Regions from separate parts of the Kluyvera sp. NPDC087067 genome, predicted to be linked through region 2. Evidence: predicted binding sites of a transcription regulator. Region 2 holds the regulator's gene; the other holds the start of a gene.
What was found. Region 2 encodes PhoB, which activates phosphate uptake and scavenging genes when phosphate is short. Its sites were predicted from a motif close to CTGTCATAAAACTGNCNNAT; they were not measured.

Region 1 (12,681 bases), on a different contig from region 2:
AAACCTTAACAGATGACAATCTGAACTGGGTGCTACAGGCAGAGCAGCTGGGTACGGGTCATGCTATGCAACAGGCCGCCCCGTTCTTTGCTGATGATGAAGATATCCTGATGCTGTACGGCGACGTTCCGCTGATCTCCGTTGAAACGCTGCAGCGTCTGCGTGATGCCAAACCGCAGGGCGGTATTGGTCTCCTGACGGTCGTGCTATCCGATCCAAGCGGCTACGGCCGAATCACCCGCGAAAACGGTAAAGTGACCGGCATCGTCGAGCATAAAGATGCCACCGATGAACAGCGTCTGATCCCGGAAATAAACACCGGCATCCTGATTGCTAACGGCGCGGATTTGAAGCGCTGGCTGGCGAAACTGAACAACAACAACGCGCAGGGCGAGTTCTATATCACCGATATTATCGCCATGGCCTATCAGGAAGGCCGCGAGATTGCTGCCGTGCATCCGGCGCGTATCAGCGAAACCGACGGTGTGAATAACCGCCTTCAACTGGCGCGGCTTGAGCGTATTTACCAGTCAGAGCAGGCGGAAAAACTGCTGCTGGCAGGCGTGATGCTGCGTGACCCGGCACGTTTTGATCTGCGCGGAACGCTGTCTCACGGGCGCGATGTGGAAATTGATACTAACGTTATCCTTGAAGGCAACGTCGTACTCGGCCATCGCGTGAAAATCGGTGCTGGCTGCGTTATCAAAAACGCCACCATCGGCGACGACTGTGAAATCAGCCCGTACAGCGTAGTGGAAGATGCTCATCTCGAAGCTGCCTGCACCATTGGGCCGTTCGCGCGCCTGCGCCCTGGCGCTGAGCTGCTGGAAGGCGCACACGTCGGTAACTTTGTCGAAATGAAAAAAGCGCGTCTGGGCAAAGGCTCAAAAGCCGGTCATCTGACCTACCTGGGCGATGCGGAAATTGGCGATAACGTAAATATCGGCGCAGGAACCATCACCTGCAACTATGACGGCGCCAACAAGTTTAAAACCATTATCGGTGATGACGTATTCGTGGGGTCAGATTCCCAGCTGGTGGCCCCGGTGACCATTGGAAAAGGCGTCACCATAGCCGCAGGGACTACGGTTACCCGCGATGTGGCCGACAATGAGCTGGTCTTAAGCCGCGTACCGCAGGTACACAAACAAGGCTGGCAGCGCCCGGTGAAGAAAAAATAATTCGCGATTATTCGCGTAGGCCTGATAAGGCGTAGCCGCCATCAGGCAAACAACGGGCGAGGCGATAACATAATCTCCCGCCCATTATTCGCGTAGGCCTGATAAGGCATAGCCGCCATCAGGCAAACAAAGGGCGAGGCGATAACATAATCTCCCACCCATTATTCGCGTAGGCCTGATAAGGCATAGCCGCCATCAGGCAAACAATGGGTGAGGCGATAACATAATCTCCCGCCCAAAAGGCAGTACCTATAAAAATAACCCCACTCTCTACAAGGCTCGGGGCGCCCGGTAACGGGCAACAGGTTGACCGACAACGCGTAAAAATCGGAACTAAAAACTATGTGTGGAATTGTTGGCGCAGTCGCGCAACGTGATGTAGCTGAAATCCTTCTCGAAGGTCTTCGTCGTCTGGAATACCGTGGTTATGATTCTGCGGGCCTGGCAGTCGTGGATGCACAAGGTCATATGACTCGCCTGCGTCGCCTCGGCAAAGTCCAGATGCTGTCACAGGCGGCGGCTGAACACCCGCTGTCTGGCGGCACCGGTATTGCCCACACCCGTTGGGCAACCCACGGTGAACCTTCGGAAACCAATGCGCATCCGCATGTTAGTGACTACATTGCGGTCGTGCACAACGGCATCATTGAAAACCACGAACCGCTGCGCGAAATGCTCCAGGCGCGTGGCTATGTCTTTGTTTCAGCCACCGATACCGAAGTGATTGCTCACCTCGTGCACTGGGAACTGGAACAAGGCGGCACGCTCCGCGAAGCCGTACTACGTGCTATCCCGCAGTTACGCGGTGCGTACGGCACGGTGATTATGGACTCTCGTGACCCGAGCACCTTGCTGGCTGCCCGCTCCGGTAGCCCGCTGGTTATCGGCCTGGGCATGGGCGAAAACTTTATCGCCTCCGACCAGCTGGCGCTGCTGCCGGTCACTCGTCGCTTTATCTTCCTTGAAGAGGGCGATATCGCGGAAATCACTCGCCGTACGGTGGAGATCTTCGATAAGACCGGTGCGGAGGTGAAGCGTCAGGAGATCGAATCGAACCTGCAATATGACGCGGGCGATAAAGGTATCTATCGCCACTATATGCAAAAAGAGATCTACGAGCAGCCAAATGCGATTAAGAACACCTTAACCGGACGTATCAACCACGGTGAGGTGGATTTAAGCGAGCTGGGGCCGCAGGCCGATGCGTTGCTGGCGAAAGTTGAGCATATCCAGATTATCGCCTGTGGGACGTCTTATAACTCGGGCATGGTCGCGCGCTATTGGTTTGAGTCGCTGGCCGGAATGCCGTGTGATGTTGAGATTGCCTCGGAATTCCGTTATCGCAAATCCGCAGTGCGCCCTAACAGTCTGGTCATTACCCTTTCCCAGTCTGGCGAAACGGCAGATACCCTGGCGGGCTTACGTCTGGCGAAAGAGTTGGGCTATCTCGGCTCGCTGGCGGTATGTAATGTGGCCGGTTCATCGCTGGTACGTGAATCTGACCTGGCGATTATGACCAAAGCAGGCGCGGAAATCGGCGTTGCCTCAACCAAAGCCTTTACCACTCAGCTGACCGTCTTACTGCTGCTGGTGGCAAAAATGGCGCGGCTCAAAGGTGCTGATATCGCGGTTGAGCAGGAGATCGTGCATGCGCTTCAGGCGCTGCCAAATCGCATCGAACAGGTGCTGTCTGAGGACAAACGTATTGAGGCGCTGGCGGAAGATTTCTCCGACAAGCATCATGCGCTGTTCCTCGGGCGTGGCGATCAGTATCCGATTGCTCTGGAAGGGGCGCTGAAGCTCAAGGAGATCTCCTACATCCATGCTGAAGCGTACGCTGCGGGTGAGCTAAAGCACGGCCCGCTGGCACTGATTGATGCCGATATGCCGGTGATTGTGGTGGCACCGAACAATGAGCTGTTGGAAAAGCTGAAATCCAACATTGAAGAAGTTCGTGCGCGCGGCGGTGAGCTGTATGTGTTTGCAGACAGAGACGCCGCCTTCACCAACAGCGACAATATGCACATTATTGAGATGCCGCATGTAGAGGAGGTGATTGCGCCTATCTTCTACACGGTTCCCTTGCAGTTGCTGTCCTATCACGTGGCGTTGATTAAAGGCACGGACGTCGACCAACCGCGTAACCTGGCGAAATCGGTAACCGTTGAATAGGTTATCTTATCAATAATCAGGGGCTGCCAGATGGCGGCCCCTTATCGTTTTGCCCGCTGCGGCGGCTTTTTAAATCTATAATATATAAACGCTCTCAATTTCATATTGGAAATGTATTTATTATTTAAATGTAAGCCCGCGAACATTGATGTTTGCACCAGATGGTTTATAAATATCACTCTGGTTTATATTTTCTTTGGTTTTGAATGTTATTGATATATGTATTTGTATTTATTTATACGTATCTGGTGTTTTTTGTTATATTAATTGATTGAATTGTTCTCTGTATGTTCTGAAAAATCAGGTGGAATGGATTAAATTACTGCCGAACGTGACCCCAGCGTTAATTTATTGCGTGTTTGTTATATTAGTCTTCGGGTAAATTTATTCCGAAAAATAGCTTATATTTTTATCTTTAATGTTAATTGTATTAGTATAGAGAGCAAATGACTCCCTTGCGAATTAATTTTTTTAAATTTAAAAAATTAACCTTGCAATTATTTATTGGATTTGAGAATTAAATTTTATTTCTTGTAACCAAACCTTTCCTTCCTGTATTATCCCGCTGGCTTTAATTAGAGCGTGTTCTCTTATTACATATTATTGAATGTATGCAATTTCGCATACAGGATTACTAATGTGTAAATATTAAAATATTATTTATTGATATGAATGGAGTCTATAATGAAAGGAAAATTCACGACCATTGCTTTGGCATTGACCTCGTGCCTCGTTGCCGGTCAGGCTTTAGCAGAAGACAGTACCGTGCATTTTCGTGGAGAAATTATTGACAGTGCCTGTGAAGTGACGGCCGATACTCAAGATCAGAACGTCAATCTGGGTAAAGTGAATAAAACAGCATTCAGTGGTGTGGGTAGCACTGCTGCACCGACTGCATTCCAGATTGATTTGATCAATTGTCCGGCAACTTATACCAAAGCCGCCGTACGTTTTGATGGTAAAGAAGCCGCCGGTAGCAATGGCGATTTAGCGATTGGTGATCCTGCAACCGCCGCTACGCCTGGTGACTACACCGGTGCTGGTGATGCAGCAACGGCAACAGGCGTTGCGATTCGTATTTATAACCGCAGCGATAACTCTCAGGTAGAGCTGTATAAAGATTCTGCTTACAGTGATATTACTGCCGGTGAGGTCTCCATGAAGTTTATGGCTCGCTATATTGCAACAGCAGCAGCCGTAACGCCAGGTACCGCCAATGCTGACTCGCAGTTCACCGTTGAATACCAGAAATAAATAAGACCTTTTACCTTAATTAATGACGTTCATCATTATCAATTTTCCGGGAGATAACGATGGGCGTCATTTTAATCATTCTGAGATAATTGTATGTTTGTACGTTTACTCAAGGTTTGTTTTCTTATTGTCTTGGGTATCTATACCCCGATGGCTGTTTCTGGAATTGTGGTCGGTGGAACGCGTGTTATTTATGCGAGTGATAAACCTGATACCACGATTTCTATCTACAATAAAGAGACGCAACTTCCTTACCTGATTCAATCCTGGGTTGACCCATTTAGTAAGGAAGATAAAACTAAGTCGCCGTTTACGGTCATTCCGCCTGTTTCACGAATTGAAGCGGGCCAGGAAAAGATATTGCGTATTGTCAAAACGACGGGGGAGTTGCCGAAAGACCGTGAGTCTGTTTTTTGGTTGAATGTTAAAAACATTCCCCCATCTGGCGCTAGTGATGGAGCAGGTACGCTTGAGATTGCGATAAAAACGCGTATCAAACTGTTCTGGCGTCCGTCCTCGATTAAGATTGTACCGGAGCAGGCCTACAAACAAATAAAATGGCAGTTGCAAGGTAATACCTTAGTGATGGAAAACCCTACGCCTATCCACGTTAACATAATGGACGTCTCTATGGGTGGCAAAGATATTCCACTTAATATGATTAAGCCGTTTGAAACATTAACGTTGCCAATACCTAAAGGAGCGGCAGGGCACGAATTGGTTTGGCGTTATATTAATGATTACGGTGCGATTAGCGAACCGATTAAACAAGCGCTTTGATCGCCTGATAAGGATATCTGTATGAAAACATCGCGTCTCTGTATTATGCTGCTATCAGGCGCATGTTTGGGGGGAGCTTTTCCGGTTCTGGCGAGCGACAGCCTTTTTAATCCCAGACTTCTGGAACTTGATCACCCGGTTGAAAATATTGACATTCGTCAGTTCAATCGATCCAACGCGCTACCTGCGGGAACCTATAAAGTTGATGTTATTATCAACGGAAAAATGTTTGAGCGGCAAGATATCGTGTTTGAACAGGATACGCCGGATGCTGAATTGCATCCTTGTTTTGTCGCGGTCAAAAATGTTTTGGCTTCTTATGGTGTAAAGGTTGATGCAATTAAATCACTCAATAGCATTAACAATACCTCATGTATTAACCCTTCCACCCTTATTGAAGGTTCAAGCTGGCAGCTTGATGCGAATAAATTAGCGTTAAATATTTCCATTCCCCAAATTTATCTTAATGTCGCGGCCTATGATTACATTAGCCCCTCCCGCTGGGATGAAGGCATCAATGCAATGATGGTGAATTATGATTTTTCAGGTTCCCACACCGTCAAATCGAACTATGAAGATGGCAATGACGACACCTACTTTTTAAACCTGCGTAATGGCGTGAATATCGGCGCATGGCGTTTGCGGAACTACAGTACGTTAAGCTCACTGGATGGCCAGACTGAATATCATACTATTAATAGTTATGTTCAGCGTGATATTGCTGTCCTACGCAGCCAGATAATGGTGGGGGATACGTGGACTGCCAGCGATCTCTTTGATAGTACTCAGGTTCGTGGCGTGCGGTTATACACCGATAATGAGATGCTGCCGTCGAGTCAAAATGGTTTTGCTCCAACCGTTCGCGGGATCGCGAAAAGTAATGCCACCGTTATTATCAAGCAAAATGGTTATGTGATTTACCAGTCTGCGGTGCCCCAGGGGGCATTTGAAATTACCGATCTCAACACCACCAGCGCCGGTGGCGACCTGAATGTGACAATAAAAGAAGAAGACGGTAGCGAACAACGTTTTACCCAACCTTATGCATCGCTTGCGATCCTTAAACGCGAAGGACAAACCGATTTCGACATTAGCGCTGGCGAAATTCGTGATGCAAACGGCTATACCCCGAATGTGATTCAGGCGCAGATCATGCATGGCTTTTCGGGCGGAGTGACCCTGTATGGGGGGATGCAGCTTGCTGAAGATTATACTTCTGCGGCGCTGGGCGTGGGAAAGGACATGGGCGCTTTGGGCGCGGTTTCCGTCGATATAACTCATGCCCACTCGCAATTTGATAGTGGTGAAAATGAGGACGGACAATCTTACCGCTTTCTTTACTCCAAACGTTTTGATGAGACAAATACGAACTTCCGTCTGGTCGGTTATCGTTATTCCACCGAAGGCTATTATACCCTGAACGAATGGGCTTCCCGGCAAGCGGATGACCAGAATTTCTGGATTACCGGTAATCAGCGGAGTCGGCTGGAAGGGACGTGGACGCAATATTTTGGCCGCGATTGGGGAAATATTTATTTGACGCTCAGCCGTCAGGAATACTGGAAAACGGATGCTGTCGACCGACTCATACAGCTTGGCTACAGCAATCGATGGCGACAAATATCGTGGAGCCTGTCGTGGAACTATCTGGATTCAACGACGCGTTATTCGAACGATGCCCAGTCAGGTAACGATAATAATGAAGGGAATGAGCAGATTTTTATGCTGTCGGTCTCTATCCCACTTTCTGGCGCAATGGAAAATAGTTATGCCAGTTATTCATTAACGCAGAATAACCATAACGAAAGCACCATGCAGGCGGGTTTAAGCGGTACGATGCTGGAAGATAATAATCTTTCATGGAACGTGCAAGAGTCGTGGTTGAGCACGCCAGAAGATAGCTACAGCGGCAATATGGGGGCCACTTACTCGGGTACCTACGGGGCGGTAAATGGCAGCTATTCCTGGAGTCGTGATTCGCAACGTTTAGATTATGGTGCCAGAGGGGGAATTCTGGTTCATGGCGATGGCGTGACCTTCTCCCAGGAGCTAGGCGAAACGGTCGCTCTGGTGAAAGCCCCCGGCGCTGATGGATTGTCTATCGAAAACGCCACGGGTGTCGCGACCGATTGGCGGGGATACACCGTAAAAACGCAACTCAGTCCTTATGATGAAAACCGGATCGCCATCGACGGCAACTATTTTTCCAAAGCGAATATTGAATTAGATAACACGGTTATCAATCTTGTTCCCACTCGCGGTGCTGTCGTTAAGGCCGAGTTTGCGACGCGTATCGGCTACCGCATTCTGTTTAATATACATCTGGCAAATGGCCAGCCTGCCGCCTTTGGTTCAATGGCAAAAGCGGAACTGGAGTCGGGCACCGTGACGGGCATTGTGGGTGACAATGGCGAGCTTTATCTCTCAGGAATGCCCGAGCAGGGCGAGCTGTCTCTAAGCTGGGGTGAGTCTGCCAAACAAAACTGTGTCGCCACTTATCATCTATCCGATAAACCCCATGATGCGAGTTTGATTCAGCTGGATGCAATCTGTCGCTAAGGAATAGCTATGTTTAAAATACTCCCAATCTTACTGTTATTATTTTTTAGTTGGTCCAGTTTTGCGGATGATGGTATTTGTCATAATGCCGATGGTGAAACCAATGTGCTTAATTTATCATTCGGAACCGTCAATGTTTCCGCGGCCAACAACCTGGCGGGATATACCGTTAAGGACGCGCTAACTACTACGCTTTCGTCTTATCCTGTCCGCTGTCACTGCGACCCGGAGCATAATGATGACGGCGCTTTTTATGAGATTTTCTATATTGGCGATCCCGCTCCCGGCCTTGTGGAGGATCGCGTCATTGATGATCAGCAGTATTATATTCTCAATGAATATCTTTCTATTGGGGTGAAGGTCTTTATCATTAATAATGATTACGCAAACCTGCCTTTTGATCATTTATCAAATAAAGTTACCGATCCACAACATTCTTGTGGTCCAAGAAATGATGGACGCCAGATTTATCTGGACTCCGGTCGTTCGGCAAAAATATCGTTTAACCTACGTCATTCCGTCACTGGCATAACCTCGATTCCGCGTACAGAAGTCGCATGGATATACGCGGGGATTAATAACTACTATCCCCGTACTACGCCGGTCTCAAAAGTTACCATTATGGGAAGCCTGATTGCGCCTCAGAATTGCGAAATGACGCCTGGGCAAACCATTGATGTTGACCTGGGAAAAATGAATGCTGGCGATTTCTCCACTACGCCCGGCGCAGTGGTGCCAGGCAAAAAAGTCAAAACCGTCGTCAAAGTGTCCTGCTTAGGGATGACCGATGTCAGAGATTCCGAGTTTGTTCAGGCCTCAATGGTGGCCGTCGACAGAAGCCCGGATGCTTCCATGATTGCGACCACCAACCCGGATGTGGGCATAAAAATTTATGACAAAAATGGCAGCCAGATCCGCGTTGACGGGGGAATGTTACCGGCGGATATGAGCGCGATTAGCCGATTAGGCGCGACCGATGGTAGCGTGACGTTTTACTCCACGCCGGCCAGCATGACAGGCAAGAGACCCGCGGCGGGCGAGGAATTTACCGCTGATGCGACCTTAATTATCGAATTTACCAACTGATCTTTCGCGGCTGTTTATGACAGCCGCTGTCATATTTGTGCCTTTCCATGCTGACGCGGCCTAAAAAGCCGCTATTCCTCCTGTGAAAATATCTCTATTTTTCAATTGATTAGATTCTTGCTATCCCTTGTCATTAAACTGTCATAAACATTACATATAACTGTCACCTGATTGTCCTACTTTGCTCCTCGTAAACACAAAACAACACTTTACGAATTCTTGCAGGAGACATTATGAAAGTTATGCGTACCACTGTCGCAACTGTTGTCGCCGCGACCTTATCGATGAGCGCTTTCGCCGCAAATGCAGCCGCAAGCCTGACGGGTGCCGGTGCAACCTTCCCTGCGCCGGTGTATGCCAAATGGGCAGATACCTACAACAAAGAAACCGGTAATAAAGTTAACTATCAGGGTATCGGTTCCTCCGGCGGCGTAAAACAAATCACTGCAAATACCGTTGATTTCGGCGCATCTGATGCACCACTGTCTGACGAAAAACTGGCTCAGGAAGGCCTGTTCCAGTTCCCAACCGTCATTGGCGGTGTGGTACTAGCCGTTAACATCCCAGGCCTGAAATCAGGTGAGCTGGTGCTGGACGGTAAAACGCTGGGTGATATCTACCTCGGCAAAATTAAGAAGTGGGATGATGAAGCCATCACCAAACTGAACCCGGGCATTAAGCTGCCTTCGCAGAACATCGCCGTGGTGCGCCGTGCTGATGGTTCCGGTACTTCCTTCGTTTTCACCAGCTATCTGGCGAAAGTGAACGACGAGTGGAAATCTAAAATCGGTGCCGGTTCTACCGTTAACTGGCCGACCGGTCTGGGCGGTAAAGGCAACGATGGTATCGCCGCTTTCGTACAGCGTCTGCCGGGCTCCATTGGCTACGTTGAATACGCTTATGCGAAGCAGAACAACCTGGCTTACACCAAACTGATTTCTGCCGATGGCAAAGCGGTTAGCCCGACGGAAGAAAACTTCGCCAACGCCGCAAAAGGCGCTGACTGGAGCAAATCCTTCGCTCAGGACCTGACCAACCAGAAAGGTGAGGGCGCATGGCCAATTACCTCCACCACCTTCATTCTGGTCCACAAAGATCAGAAGAAACCTGAGCAAGGCGCTGAAGTACTGAAGTTCTTTGATTGGGCTTACAAAAACGGTGGCAAACAGGCGAATGACCTCGACTATGCTAGCTTGCCAGACAGCGTGGTTGAGCAGGTTCGTGCTGCATGGAAAACCAACGTAAAAGATAGCAGCGGTAAAGCGCTGTACTGATTACGGTCGCCCGGCGGTGACGCCGGGCATCTGTAAACGTCGTCGCAGATTTTAAATAGAAAGAGTAATTTATGGCTGCAACCAAGCCTGCTTTTAACCCACCGGGTAAAAAGGGTGACATGATATTCAGCGCGCTGGTCAGACTGGCTGCGCTGATTGTGCTATTGATGTTGGGCGGGATTATCGTCTCTCTTATCATCTCTTCCTGGCCCAGCATGGAGAAGTTTGGCTTCGCCTTCCTGTGGACCAAAGAGTGGGATGCGCCGAATGACATCTATGGTGCATTAGTCCCGATTTACGGCACCATTGTGACCTCCGTTATCGCGTTGCTGATCGCCGTTCCGGTGAGCTTCGGTATCGCACTCTTCCTGACTGAACTGGCTCCTAACTGGCTTAAACGCCCGCTAGGCATTGCGATTGAACTGCTGGCGGCTATCCCCAGTATTGTTTACGGCATGTGGGGCCTGTTTATCTTTGCGCCGCTGTTTGCGACCTATTTCCAGGAGCCGGTGGGCAATATTCTCTCTAACGTTCCGTTTGTCGGCGCACTGTTCTCCGGCCCGGCGTTTGGTATCGGTATTCTGGCGGCAGGGGTTATCCTCGCCATCATGATCATCCCGTACATTTCTGCCGTTATGCGTGACGTTTTTGAACAGACTCCGGTGATGATGAAAGAGTCGGCCTACGGCATCGGCTGCACCACCTGGGAAGTTATCTGGCGTATCGTCCTGCCGTTTACCAAAAACGGGGTGATTGGCGGCGTGATGCTGGGGCTTGGTCGCGCGCTGGGTGAAACCATGGCGGTGACCTTTATTATCGGTAACACCTACCAGCTTGATAGCGCCTCGCTGTATATGCCGGGCAACAGTATTACCTCCGCGCTGGCGAATGAATTTGCTGAAGCGGAATCGGGCCTGCATGTTGCTGCGCTGATGGAACTGGGTCTGATCCTGTTCGCGATTACCTTTATCGTTCTGGCGGCATCGAAGCTTATGATTATGCGCCTGGCAAAAAATGAAGGGGCACGCTCATGACGACGCTGGAAATGCAAAACACCGCAGCGCTGGCGGAGTCTCGCCGCAAAATGCAGGCGCGTCGTCGCATGAAGAACCGCATCGCGCTGACGCTGTCGATGGCGACAATGATCTTCGGCCTGTTCTGGCTGGTGTGGATCTTAATGGCCACCATTACCCGCGGTATCGACGGAATGTCGCTGGCGCTGTTTACCGAAATGACGCCACCACCGAACACGGCGGGCGGCGGTCTGGCAAACGCCCTGGCAGGCAGCGGCCTGCTGATCCTGTGGTCGACCGTTATCGGAACGCCGCTGGGCATTCTGGCGGGCATTTATCTGGCCGAATACGGACGTAAATCCTGGTTGGCTGAAGTCATCCGCTTTATTAACGACATCCTGCTCTCCGCGCCGTCTATCGTCGTGGGTCTGTTCGTCTACACCATCGTGGTGGCGCAGATGCAGCACTTCTCCGGCTGGGCGGGCGTGATTGCGCTGGCGCTGTTACAGGTGCCGATCGTCATTCGTACCACTGAGAACATGCTGAAACTGGTGCCGGATAGCCTGCGTGAAGCGGCGTACGCGCTGGGTACACCGAAGTGGCGGATGATCTCAGCGATTACGCTAAAAGCCTCTATCTCCGGGATTATGACCGGGATCCTGCTGGCTATTGCGCGTATTGCCGGTGAAACCGCGCCGCTGCTGTTTACCGCGCTCTCCAACCAGTTCTGGAGCACCGACATGATGCAGCCTATTGCTAACTTGCCGGTCACCATATTTAAATTTGCCATGAGCCCGTTTGCCGAGTGGCAGCAGCTGGCCTGGGCCGGGGTGCTGATTATCACGCTGTGCGTACTGCTGCTGAACATTCTGGCGCGCGTCGTTTTCGCGAAGAAGAAACACGGTTAAGTTTAATACCTTGCCGGATGGCGGCGTGAACGCCTTATCCGGCCTACGGTTGACATATAGTAGGCCTGAAAGCTGCGCGCCATCAGGCATGATGAGGAAGAGATTGAGATGAGTATGGTGAACACAACTCCGGGTAAGATTTCAGTACGCGATCTGAACTTCTACTACGGCAAATTCCATGCCCTGAAGAACATCAACCTGGATATCGCCAAAAACCAGGTCACCGCGTTTATCGGCCCGTCAGGCTGCGGTAAATCGACGCTGCTGCGTACCTTCAACAAAATGTTTGAACTGTACCCGGAGCAGCGCGCAGAAGGTGAAATTCTGCTGGATGGCGACAATATCCTGACCAATACCCAGGATATCGCGCTGCTGCGCGCTAAAGTGGGGATGGTGTTCCAGAAGCCGACGCCGTTCCCGATGTCGATTTATGACAACATCGCCTTTGGCGTGC
Region 2 (12,681 bases):
AAAAGTTAAAATCAATCTATATCAGGAGAGTACTGGAAATTACTGGAATCTTTACATTCAGGCTAAAGAATGTACTGCTACGCTTTTGAGCGGTATTTTTCATCCATCCAGGTGGCTATGTGTGAAGTGAACAATGCAAGGTAGAAGGTAGATAACATGAGTGCAACGATGGCGATTCTAACGATTGGGGTTGTACCCGTCAGTGAAGTATTGCCGCTTTTAACCGAGCACATCAGGGAAGATCAAATTACCCATATGACCTTGTTGGGGAAAATGAGTCGTGCGGAAGTGATGGAGGAGTATGCGCCAGATCCCGGTGAAGAGCGCTTGTTAGTCCTGTTAAACGATAACCAGTTTGTTGAAGTTTCTCGTCTGAAGGTCGAGAAAAGCCTACAGGCGGTGATCGAAATTCTCGATAATCAGTCCTATGACGTCATTCTTTTACTCAATACTTTCAAACTGCGCGGCATGGTGGCGCGTAATGCCATGCTTTTAGAGCCTCAGCGAATTATTCCGCCGCTGGTGGCCTCAATCGTTGAAGGGCACCAGGTGGGAGTGCTGGTTCCGGTTGAAGCGATTTTAAGTGCGCAGCAGGAAAAATGGCAGATGCTGCCAAGCTCACCCTACTACGCGTTAGCAAACCCTATCCGTGACAGCGATGAACATCTGATTTCCGCGGGCAATTCATTAGTGGAGCGAGGGGCAGACGTACTGGTGCTGGACTCGCTTGGCTATGACCAGCGCCACCGGGATCTGCTACAAAAGGCGCTGGATGTTCCGGTTCTCTTATCGAATGTGCTAGTCGCCAGACTGGCCGCAGAATTATTATGTTAACCGTATGATTTTGCGTGACAGGCTTCTGTTCGCAACCCTATATTGGTTTTTTACGACAAGACAATAAGGGCCGGTTTATGCTTCAGAGCAACGATTATTTTGAAGGAAAAGTGAAATCCATCGGTTTCACCAGCAGCAGCACGGGTCGTGCTAGCGTCGGTGTGATGTTAGAAGGCGAATACACTTTCAGTACCGCACAGCCAGAAGAAATGACCGTCATTAGCGGTGCGCTGAATGTGCTGTTGCCGGGGGAAATTGAATGGAAAGTTTATAACGCCGGAGATGTGTTCAACGTGCCGGGCCACAGCGAGTTTAATCTTGAGGTCGCCGAGCCAACGTCTTATCTGTGCCGCTATCTGTAATGGATTCCCTTCCTGTTGCGACAGGAAGGGAAATGCAGGTTTAGCGCTGGGCTTCGCCGCCCAATCCTTCGACCAGACTTTTAATCAATGCCGCCAGCTCGCCGGTCATTAAAATAAAGTCCGCGTCAAAACGCTGGGCATAATCATCACGGTCAATATCTTCATTCTGGTCGCGCAGCTCGTCGCAGAATTTCAGGCGCTTGATCGAACCGTCATCACACATCACAAACTGAATACGCTGCTGCCAGTCAAGCGCAAGCTTAGTCACCAGCTTGCCCGCTTCAATGTGCACCGCAATCTCATCGCACACCAGATCCTGTTTCTTCGCGCGGATCACGCCACCATCCTCAAGAATGGCTTTGAGTTCGGCTTCGTCAAGCAGCTGGAAACTTTGCGCCGCCGTACCGGAGCGAACCCATTCGGTCAGCGTCAGCTCAATCGGATTTTCCATCGTCAGCGGTACGACCGGCAACGAACCGAGGCTTTTACGCAGCAGCGCGAGCGTATCTTCCGCTTTTTTGGCGCTGGCACAGTCGACCATAATCAGATCGTTAACGGTGTCGATCCACATCATGGTTTGGCTAAAGCGGCTGAACGCGCGCGGCAGTAGGGAATGCAGCACTTCATCCTTCAGCGAGTCTTTTTCTGTTTTTTTCAGCTTACGTCCCTGATCGGCTTCCAGCTTCTGGATCTTTGCTTCCAGAGCTTGTTTAATCACCGGGGACGGAAGGATCTTCTCTTCTTTGCGGGCGCAGACGATTATCTGACCATTCACTTCATGCGTCAGTGCATCGCTGTGTGAACCCATCGGCGGTACCCAGCCGGTTTTTGCCATATCCTGGCTGCCGCATGGGGTAAAGGTCATCTCAGCGAGCTGTTTTTCCATCTCTGCTGCGCGCAGGGAAACGTCGCGGCTAAGACGGTAAACCATTAAATTTTTGAACCACAGCATGATAATTTCCACGGTGTTATCGTTAAATCAGCGGGCAATGATAACGAATTGTCTCTGACCTTGCATTGATTTAAACAGGAGCAATGAATGCGAATTGGAATCGATTTAGGTGGCACAAAAACAGAAGTGATTGCGCTCAGCAATGCCGGTGAGGAGCTTTTTCGCCACCGCCTGCCAACCCCGCGTGATTACCAGCAAACGATTGAAAATATTGCCCATCTTGTCTCTCTGGCTGAAAAAGCGACCGGGGAAACGGGCACGGTGGGGATAGGCATTCCGGGGTCGATTTCGCCCTATACCGGGGTGGTCAAGAATGCCAATTCGACCTGGCTTAACGGCCAACCGTTTGATAAAGATTTGAGCCGTCGCCTGGGGCGCGAAGTGCGTTTAGCCAACGATGCCAACTGCATGGCGGTTTCCGAGGCGGTGGACGGCGCGGCGGCGGGCGCACAAACCGTATTCGCGGTGATCATCGGCACCGGCTGTGGCGCAGGTGTCGCCATCAACGGTCGGGTGCATACCGGCGGGAACGGTACGGCAGGCGAGTGGGGCCATAATCCGCTGCCGTGGATGAACGACGACGAACTGCGTTATCGGGCAGAAGTGCCGTGTTACTGCGGAAAGCAGGGGTGTCTTGAAACCTTTATTTCCGGCACGGGCTTTGCCACCGATTATCGCCGTCTTAGCGGCAATACGTTGACTGGCGTTGAAATTATGCGGCGCATCGACGAAGGTGACGCGCAGGCGAAGCTGGCGTTTAGCCACTACGAACAGCGACTGGCTAAAGCGCTGGCGCATGTTATCAATATTCTTGACCCGGATGTGATTGTGCTGGCCGGCGGCATGAGTAACGTTGAGCGGTTGTATGAAACGGTGCCGCCATTGGTGAAACCGTGGGTATTCGGCGGCGAATGTGAGACGCCGATTCGCAAAGCGCGGCATGGTGATTCCAGCGGCGTGCGCGGGGCGGCGTGGTTGTGGCCTGCGTGATCCCGGGGTCGGTGTAACCATCTCGCCCGGGCTACCGACTGGTGTAGGCCGGATAAGGATAGCCGCCATCCGGCAATGTGCGCGGTTATGCCTGATGGCGCGTAGCTTATCAGGCCTACATGTTGTCAATGCCCACAGTATCTACATTTACGTATGCAATTGTAGCCCGGCCAAGCGCAGCGCCGCCGGGAAGACACCTAGTCGACGGCAAACACCTTATCCAACCGGCTATACCCAAGCCCATTGATTTTCTTCACTTTAATTTGCACCTGAATCCGTTCTTTCATCGCTTCAACGTGGCTAATGACGCCAATGATCTTGCCGCTGGCATTCAGCGCATCCAGCGCGTCGAGCGCCGTGTCCAGCGTCTCACTGTCGAGCGTGCCGAAACCTTCATCGAGGAAGAGTGAATCAATACGGGTTTTATGACTCACCAGATCCGACAGCGCCAGCGCAAGGGCCAGGCTGACCAGGAAGCTTTCGCCGCCCGATAGCGTGCGGGTATCGCGCACCGCATCCGCCTGCCACGTATCCACCACTTCCAGCTCCAGCGCATCGCTGGCTTTGCGCTGGAGCAGATAGCGACCGTGCAGGCGGCTAAGCTGCTCATTCGCCAGCCACACCAGATTATCCAGGGTTAAGCCTTGCGCGAACTTACGGAATTTATCCCCTTCTTTAGAGCCAATCAGCGCGTTGAGATGCGCCCAGTCTTCAAGCGTGGCCTGAGCATGCTCAATCTCCACTAGTAACGACTGCTGCTGCTGGCGATTATCGTTATCCTGCTTCAACTGCTGGCGCAATTCCCCCTGACGCTCGCTGTTTTCACGCAACTGGCGGGCTAATGTTTGCAGCTGTTGTTGTACCTCTTCAAGCGTGAGCTCAGCGGGCAAACCCTGCGGACGCTGGCTAAGATGGCGCTCGAGCGCTTCTCGCACCTGGGCGGTAAGCGCCTGACGTTGCTGATGCTGAGTCTCGAGCGATTGCTTAAGCTGTTCCAGCCGTTGACGCTCATTACCATCGAGCAGGGCGGCAAGAAACGCCTCCCGGCTGCTAAAGTGAGAATCGGCGAGCGCCTGATCGAAGGCCTGCTCGGCCTGCTGTAGGCGCGCATTTTCCTGCGTTTTCTGCTGTTGCAGCGTCTGCCGCTGGCTTTCCAGCGCGATGCAGTCGTTGTGGACTTGCTGCCAGCCGTCAAGATTTGCCTGGCTACCGTCATCGGGTATCTGCGCCGCAGGCAGTGTCTCAAGTAGCGGCTGAATCTGTGCCAATTGTTGCTGAATATCCAGGTTTTGCTTTTGCTGCTGCTGCAAGCGTTGGATCTCCGCTTCGCGGGCGGCAAGCCAGGCCGATTCTTCACCGCTGGCAGGCGGCGTCATGCCGAACGCCGACAGCGTTTGTGCCAATGCTTCGCTACGCTGCGTCAATTCATCGTTTAACTGTTTCTTCTGTGCCTGAAGCTCGCGGATCTGCCCCTCAATCGCTAGCCGCTGGCTGTGCTGATAGCGTTGCTGTTCGGCCTCTTCCTGCGCGCTTAACCAGCCGCTGATATCGTCCGAAGGCGTCAGCGTTATCGCCAGAAGGCGCGTGGTTTCAAGCCATTGTGATGTAAGTACTTGCTCCTGCTGAGAAAGTGATGCTTGCTCATCATTGTCTTTGAACTGTTGTTTTTGCAGCGCTTCAAGCTGCGCGCGCAGCGTTGCACCGTCCTCCGCCAGACGAGTGACCTCTTTTTCCAGCACCTCGCGGCGAGCTTTATTGGCGTCGGGGGCCAGCGCCTGATACTCCGCCAGCGCCGGATGCTGGGTAGAGCCGCAAAGCGGACAAGGCGCACCCGGCTGTAAACGCGCACGTTCGGCTTCCAGACGGACAATGGTCGCTTCCAGCTCACAAATCGCCTTTACGTCGCTCAACTGCTGCTTTTTATCTTTATATATCTGACGCAGCTGAGTGAGTTCCTGATTCAGTTTGTCCAGTTGCTGCTGACGCACAAGCCCGGCCTCGACAAGCTGCTGGCGGCGAGCTTGTAAGGGCATAAACTGCGGATACAGACGGCTAAGCTGCTGACGCAATGGACGCGTGGCGGCATGTTGGGCAACCTGCTCGGCCAGCTCATCCTGGGTCAACGTTAAGGTAGACGCGGGCAATTGCGCTAACTGTTTTTCCCGTTCGCGCAGCCGCAGCTCATGGTTTTGTAGCTGCGTGCGCTCGCGAGCCTGCTGGGCGAAAGCGCTGCGCCAACCGGTCAGCTCGCCTTGCCAGCGCTGGATACTTTCATGCTCGTGTAACCATTGCAGAAGTGCATTATGCGTTTGCTTTAACGTTGTGCTCTGACGCTCGGCGGTATAACGGATCCGGTCGCGGAGTCGGCTGGCATCATGTAAGCGAGTATTCACTTGCTCGATGAGCTGGTCGGTTTTGGCGACGGTGGCAGCCTGCTCTTGCATGTTTGTCCAGCGTGGACGCAGCGCCTCGGCGGGTTGAGCGCGCTGTAGGGCGGTGAGCTGAGGCTGCGCTGCAATAAGTGACTGTTCTGTTTCTGCCAGCGCCTGCTGATTTTTTTTGGCATCCACAGTCAACTCAGCCTGGCGCGCCAGCCAATGCTGATATTGTGTGGCGATAGTCTGCTGATGTTGCTGCTGTTTTTCTTCGCTAGTAAGTGCCTGCAAACTTTGATGCAGCGTTTGCTGCTGCTCTTCGCTTAATAGCACCATACCGCTGGCCTGAGCCTGGAGTTTGTCTAATTCCCCGCGCGCTTGCTTATGCTTTTCAAACACCCGGGCTGAGATCTGACCATAAATTTCGGTGCCGGTGAGCTCTTCGAGCAGTTCGGCGCGCTCTTTCGGTTTGGCATTCAGGAAAGCGGCGAACTGACCCTGCGAAAGCAGCATGGAGCGGGTGAAGCGACCGTAGTCCAGGCCGCTCAGGGAGGCCGTCATCTCCAGCTTATCTTTTACTTTATCGGCCAGAATCTGCCCATCCGCACAACGCGCTAGCTCTACGCGCGGCGCCTGGAGATTCCCGTCCGGCTGATTACGGGCGCGGTTCTGGCTCCAGAAGGCGCGGTAGGCCACGCCCTGAACTTCAAATTCAACTTCTGCCAGGCATTCAGCGGTATCGCGGGTCATCAGATCGTTTTGCGACTGTGACACCGTATTAAGCCGCGGCGTCTCGTGATACAACGCCAGACAGATAGCGTCGAGTAAGGTGGTTTTCCCCGCGCCCGTGGGGCCGGTGATGGCAAACAGGCCGTTACTGACGAACGGTTCCTGAGTGAAATCGATTTTCCACTCGCCTTTAAGCGAGTTGAGGTTTTTCAGGCGCAGACTGAGAATTTTCATGGCTGTTCCTCCTCGCCAGAATCATTTAGCGTTTGGACAAACAGCATGTGCAGCCGCTGTTGTTGCTCTTCCTCAAGGGTTTCCAGCGCCAGTCGGCGGTGGAAAACTTCTTCGACGCTCAGCTCGCTCAGGGTTTCGCGCTCCTGACTTGCCAGAATACGCTGCCGCTGTTCACGGCTGCGGCGCACCAGCAGCACCTCCACCGGCAGGTCATCGGTGAGCGTCTGGATTTTGCGCTGAATGTCGTGAAGATATTCATCGCTGGCGATCTCGATATCAATCCAGGTGGCCGGTTCGGCTTGTGCGTTACGCCATTCGGCTAACTGCGCGCTAATGCTGTCAAAATCACCTTTGATCACCGCCAACGGCTGCGTCACCGGGACGGTAAGCGGCGTGACCTCAGCCAGTTTTCCGCCTTCGAAAGTGACCAGATTGACGCTTTTGCTTTTGCCGGTTTCATCAAAACTCAGACACAGAGGCGACCCGCTGTAACGAATGTGCTCGCTGCCGCCAATTTTCTGTGACCGATGGATATGACCCAGCGCGATGTAGTCCGCCGGCGGGAAGTTTTGTGCCGGAAACGCATCCAGTGTGCCAATATAAATGTCGCGTACCGCATCGCTTTTGCTGGCGCCGACGGTGGTCAGGTGACCGCTGGCGATAATCGGCAGCGGACGATCCTCGCGCAGTTCGCAGGCCTGCTGATATTGCTGCTGATAATACTCGGTAATGCTTTCCAGCACCTGGCGCTGTTTTTCCTGAGCGGAGAGTCCCGCCTGGCTGGTAATAATGTCGCGCGGTCGCAAGAACGGCACCGGGCAAAATACGGCGCCGGGCGTGCCGTCGCGCAGATTTAAAATAAAGGGCGCATGACCGGCGCTGGCAATGACCGTGGTATTAAGGAACGACAGGATATCCCGGGATTCATTCAGCGTGGCGACGGAATCATGGTTGCCCGCGAGCACCACCAGATGGCAGCCCGTTTGCTGGAGATCGACCACAAATCGGTTGTACAGCTCACGCGCGTAGCTCGGTGGCGAGCCGGTGTCGAAGATATCACCGGCGACAATAATGGCGTCAACTTGCTCAGATTTTGCGGTGTCGAGCAGCCATTGCAGGAACGCGTGATGCTCAGCGGCGCGGCTTTTGCTGTAAAAGTTCTGGCCAAGGTGCCAGTCCGATGTGTGGATAATGCGCATAGCGGTTCCGGGAAAAGTGACGTAAAGTTGATTATAAACATTCACCTACAGAGATTTCGATGAATGTTTATACCGTGTGTCATAAACGGTGAAGGGCTATCATCTCACGGTCATGTTTATCATAAAACTGTCATAAATCTGACGCATAATGACGGCGTATATAATACTGATGTCTAAAAACAGGGCAAATAATGGCAAGACGTATTCTGGTCGTTGAAGATGAAGCACCTATCCGTGAAATGGTGTGTTTCGTTCTGGAGCAAAACGGTTTTCAGCCGGTGGAAGCGGAAGATTACGACAGCGCTGTCAACAAACTCAATGAACCCTGGCCCGACTTAATTCTGCTCGACTGGATGTTACCGGGCGGTTCTGGGCTGCAATTTATCAAGCATATCAAACGTGAAGCGCTAACCCGAGATATTCCCGTGGTGATGTTGACGGCACGTGGTGAAGAAGAAGATCGCGTACGTGGGCTGGAGACGGGGGCCGATGATTACATCACTAAGCCGTTCTCACCGAAAGAGCTGGTGGCGCGCATAAAAGCCGTCATGCGGCGGATTTCCCCGATGGCGGTGGAAGAGGTGATTGAGATGCAGGGGCTGAGCCTTGACCCGACTTCTCATCGCGTCATGACCGGCGAAAACCCGCTGGACATGGGGCCTACGGAATTTAAACTGCTGCATTTCTTTATGACGCACCCGGAACGTGTCTACAGCCGCGAACAGCTGCTAAACCACGTCTGGGGAACTAACGTTTATGTTGAAGACAGAACCGTTGATGTGCATATTCGTCGCCTGCGCAAGGCGCTTGAACACAGTGGTCATGACCGCATGGTGCAAACTGTTCGCGGCACGGGTTATCGTTTTTCCACCCGTTTCTAATTGTTGACAGGAGTGTGACCCGTGCTGGAACGGCTGTCATGGAAAAGGCTGGTTCTGGAGCTGCTGCTGTGCTGCTTCCCGGCCGTGGTACTAGGACTGGTATTCGGTTATCTGCCGTGGTTTTTACTGGCGGCGGTGACCGGGCTGCTCATCTGGCATTTCTGGAATTTACTGCGCCTTTCCTGGTGGCTGTGGGTTGATAGAAGCATGACCCCGCCGCCGGGGCGCGGTAGCTGGGAACCGCTGCTGTACGGACTTAACCAGATGCAGCTGCGTAATAAGAAACGTCGCCGTGAGCTGGGTAATCTTATCAAGCGTTTTCGCAGCGGCGCAGAATCCTTACCGGATGCGGTGGTGCTGACCACTGAGGAAGGGGCGATTTTCTGGTGTAATGGCCTGGCCCAGCAGTTGTTGGGGCTTCGCTGGCCCGATGATAGCGGGCAAAATATTCTTAACCTGCTGCGTTACCCTGAATTTACGCAACATCTTAAAAAGCGTGAATTCCATAAGCCGCTGCACCTGGTGCTGAATAGCGGACGCCATCTGGAAATTCGCATTATGCCTTATACCGACCGCCAGCTGCTGATGGTCGCCCGGGACGTGACCCAGATGCACCAGCTTGAGGGCGCACGGCGTAACTTCTTTGCTAACGTCAGCCACGAGCTGCGTACGCCGCTGACGGTGCTGCAAGGCTATCTTGAGATGATGCAGGAGCAGCCGCTGGAAGGCTCGGTACGTGAGAAAGCGTTGCACACCATGCGTGAGCAAACTCAGCGGATGGAAGGGCTGGTCAGGCAGTTGCTAACGTTGTCGAAAATTGAGGCATCACCCGTGCTGGCGCTCAATGAGAAAATTGATGTGCCGATGATGCTGCGGGTAGTTGAACGCGAAGCGCAGACCTTAAGCCATCGTCAGCATCAGTTCCATTTCGATATTGATGAGTCGCTAAAGGTGCTGGGCAATGAGGAGCAATTGCGCAGCGCCATGTCGAATCTGGTGTATAACGCCGTTAATCATACGCCAGAAGGTACGGTTATCACCGTACGCTGGCAGCATGCGCCGCACGGCGCGCTGTTTAGCGTGTCTGATAATGGGCCGGGAATTTCGCCTGAGCATCTGCCGAGGTTGACCGAGCGTTTCTATCGCGTTGATAAGGCGCGTTCGCGACAAACCGGCGGCAGCGGATTAGGGCTTGCGATAGTGAAACATGCGGTTAACCATCATGATAGTCGGTTGGATATCACCAGTGAGCTGGGTAAAGGTTCCTGCTTTAGCTTCCTGCTCCCGGAACGTTTAATTGCCAAAAACGACGGCTGATTCGGTGCTTGTCAGCTTAACTTTCCACAGACCAGCCTCGGCTGGTCTGTTTGCTTTGCAGTCAATGAAATGTCGGTTGATTAACGAACGTCTGGTTGTTTTTTGTTCGCATGATTAGCCAGATGTTTTTCTTAAATCCAGTTGAAAAGTCTGCTTGTAAATTCACTATCAATATAATCATCTGGTTTTACGATCCCGTGTTGCTTTAAAACGTTATAAGCGTTTAAATTGCCCACCAGACAGTCACGAACAGACTGTTAATTCGCGGTAAATCAAAAAACTATTCTTCTTTACATCGCGAAGGGAGCATATCCCGCTAAGTTTGTCGTTGGTTTCCTCTGCATCATTCCACAGGCGCTGGCGCGATAAATTTTCGTTTTACAACACCACATCCACAGGCTGTAGTTACATATGACCCATCAATTGAAATCGCGTGACATCATCGCTCTGGGCTTTATGACCTTTGCGCTGTTTGTTGGCGCAGGCAACATCATTTTCCCTCCTATGGTTGGCTTGCAGGCAGGCCCCCACGTCTGGACCGCGGCGATTGGCTTTCTGATTACCGCCGTTGGCCTTCCGGTGCTCACCGTTATCGCGCTGGCGAAAGTGGGCGGCGGCGTCGACAGCCTCAGCACGCCAATTGGTAAAGTGGCAGGCGTTTTGCTGGCGACCGTGTGTTACCTCGCCGTGGGCCCGCTGTTTGCGACACCGCGTACCGCGACCGTCTCCTTTGAAATTGGTATTGCGCCGTTGACCGGTAGCGGCGAACTGCCGCTGTTTATCTATAGCGTTATCTATTTTGCACTGGTGATTCTGGTCTCGCTCTACCCTGGCAAACTGCTCGATACTGTCGGTAACTTCCTGGCACCGCTGAAAATTCTGGCACTGATTGTTCTGTCTGTTGCCGCCGTTGTGTGGCCAGCCGGCCCTATCAGCAACGCGATGGAAGCTTATGAAACCGCGGCGTTTTCAAACGGTTTTGTGAACGGCTATCTGACTATGGATACGCTGGGCGCGATGGTCTTCGGTATTGTTATCGTTAACGCTGCGCGTTCCCGTGGTGTGACCGAAGCACGTCTGCTGACCCGTTATACCATCTGGGCTGGCCTGATGGCGGGCGTTGGCCTGACGCTGCTGTATCTGGCGCTGTTCCGTCTGGGTTCTGATAGCGCGACGCTTGTTGACCAAAACGCCAACGGCGCGGCCATTCTGCATGCCTACGTTCAGCACACCTTCGGCGGTGCGGGTAGCTTCATGCTGGCAGCGCTTATCTTCATCGCCTGTCTGGTGACCGCGGTTGGCCTGACCTGTGCATGCGCCGAGTTCTTTGCTCAGTACCTGCCGTTCTCCTACCGTACGCTGGTATTTATCCTGGGTCTGTTCTCAATGGCGGTGTCGAATCTGGGGCTGAGCCACCTGATTCAAATCTCTATTCCGGTGCTGACGGCCATCTATCCGCCGTGTATCGCACTTGTAGTACTCAGTTTTACCCGCAATTGGTGGCATAATTCCGGCCGCGTGATTGCACCACCGATGTTTATCAGTCTGATTTTTGGTATCCTTGACGCAATCAAAGCCTCTGCTTTTGCCGACGTACTGCCGGGTTGGACTGCCCGTTTACCGATGGCGGAGCAAGGTCTGGCATGGTTGATGCCAACAATCGTGATGGCGGTTCTGGCTATAATCTGGGATCGCATGGCAGGACGCCAGGTAACATCAAGCGCGCACTAATCTGCACGGCGCTTTAACGGTGTTTAACCACGGGACGTGATGTTCCGTGGTTTTTTATTTTGGGTACTTTAACCTAAGTTGTTCACGCGGTCGTTGATGGCCGCGTGGGAATGATGGGTCTGAACATGGCACTGGAAACGATGGAAAACAACAAGCTGAAGCGCGGGCTAAGTGCCCGGCACATCCGCTTTATGGCCCTCGGGTCGGCAATTGGTACGGGGCTATTTTACGGTTCCGCCGACGCTATCAAAATGGCCGGGCCAAGCGTGCTGCTGGCCTATATTATTGGTGGCGTGGCCGCTTATATCATTATGCGTGCGCTGGGCGAAATGTCCGTGCATAACCCGTCTGCAAGCTCCTTCTCTCGCTACGCGCAGGAAAACCTCGGACCGCTGGCGGGCTATATCACCGGCTGGACTTACTGCTTTGAAATCCTGATCGTCGCCATTGCCGATGTCACCGCGTTCGGTATCTATATGGGCATCTGGTTCCCGACTGTGCCGCACTGGATATGGGTACTCAGCGTGGTGCTGATTATCTGCGCCGTCAACCTGATGAGCGTTAAGGTATTTGGCGAGCTGGAGTTCTGGTTCTCCTTCTTCAAAGTGGCCACCATTATCGTCATGATTCTGGCCGGTTTTGGCATCATCATCTGGGGTATCGGCAACGGCGGGCAGCCTACCGGGATCCATAACCTATGGAGCAACGGTGGCTTCTTCAGCAATGGCTGGATAGGCATGGTGATGTCGCTACAGATGGTGATGTTTGCCTACGGCGGCATTGAAATTATCGGTATTACCGCCGGTGAAGCGAAGAATCCTGAGCAGTCTATTCCGCGCGCCATTAACTCCGTACCGATGCGTATTCTGGTGTTCTATGTCGGTACGCTGTTCGTCATTATGTCTATCTACCCGTGGAATCAGGTGGGCACCAACGGCAGTCCGTTCGTGCTGACTTTCCAGCATCTGGGGATTACCTTTGCCGCCAGCATCCTGAACTTTGTGGTGCTGACCGCCTCGCTTTCGGCAATCAACGCTGACGTCTTTGGCGTTGGTCGTATGCTGCACGGCATGGCCG

Region 1: pstS (phosphate ABC transporter substrate-binding protein PstS) is a predicted target of PhoB. The motif match lies at 9,160-9,179, and genes of this name have one in related genera.

The regions. Positions count from the first base shown of each region.
Region 1 is NZ_JBIUZS010000005.1:367,386-380,066, reverse strand. Features, by position in the region: gene glmU (bifunctional UDP-N-acetylglucosamine diphosphorylase/glucosamine-1-phosphate N-acetyltransferase GlmU) at 1-1,181, shown strand, start outside; gene glmS (glutamine--fructose-6-phosphate transaminase (isomerizing)) at 1,524-3,353, shown strand; gene ACIPDS_RS15535 (chaperone-usher fimbrial major subunit) at 4,038-4,607, shown strand; gene ACIPDS_RS15530 (fimbrial chaperone) at 4,701-5,387, shown strand; gene ACIPDS_RS15525 (fimbria/pilus outer membrane usher protein) at 5,409-7,946, shown strand; gene ACIPDS_RS15520 (fimbrial protein) at 7,956-9,032, shown strand; gene pstS (phosphate ABC transporter substrate-binding protein PstS) at 9,266-10,306, shown strand; gene pstC (phosphate ABC transporter permease PstC) at 10,378-11,340, shown strand; gene pstA (phosphate ABC transporter permease PstA) at 11,337-12,227, shown strand; gene pstB (phosphate ABC transporter ATP-binding protein PstB) at 12,336-12,681, shown strand, end outside.
Region 2 is NZ_JBIUZS010000004.1:120,408-133,088, forward strand. Features, by position in the region: gene ACIPDS_RS12155 (AroM family protein) at 157-834, shown strand; gene ppnP (pyrimidine/purine nucleoside phosphorylase) at 912-1,196, shown strand; gene rdgC (recombination-associated protein RdgC) at 1,237-2,148, opposite strand; gene mak (fructokinase) at 2,236-3,138, shown strand; gene sbcC (exonuclease subunit SbcC) at 3,336-6,476, opposite strand; gene sbcD (exonuclease subunit SbcD) at 6,473-7,675, opposite strand; gene phoB (phosphate response regulator transcription factor PhoB) at 7,867-8,556, shown strand; gene phoR (phosphate regulon sensor histidine kinase PhoR) at 8,578-9,873, shown strand; gene brnQ (branched-chain amino acid transporter carrier protein BrnQ) at 10,285-11,604, shown strand; gene proY (proline-specific permease ProY) at 11,745-12,681, shown strand, end outside.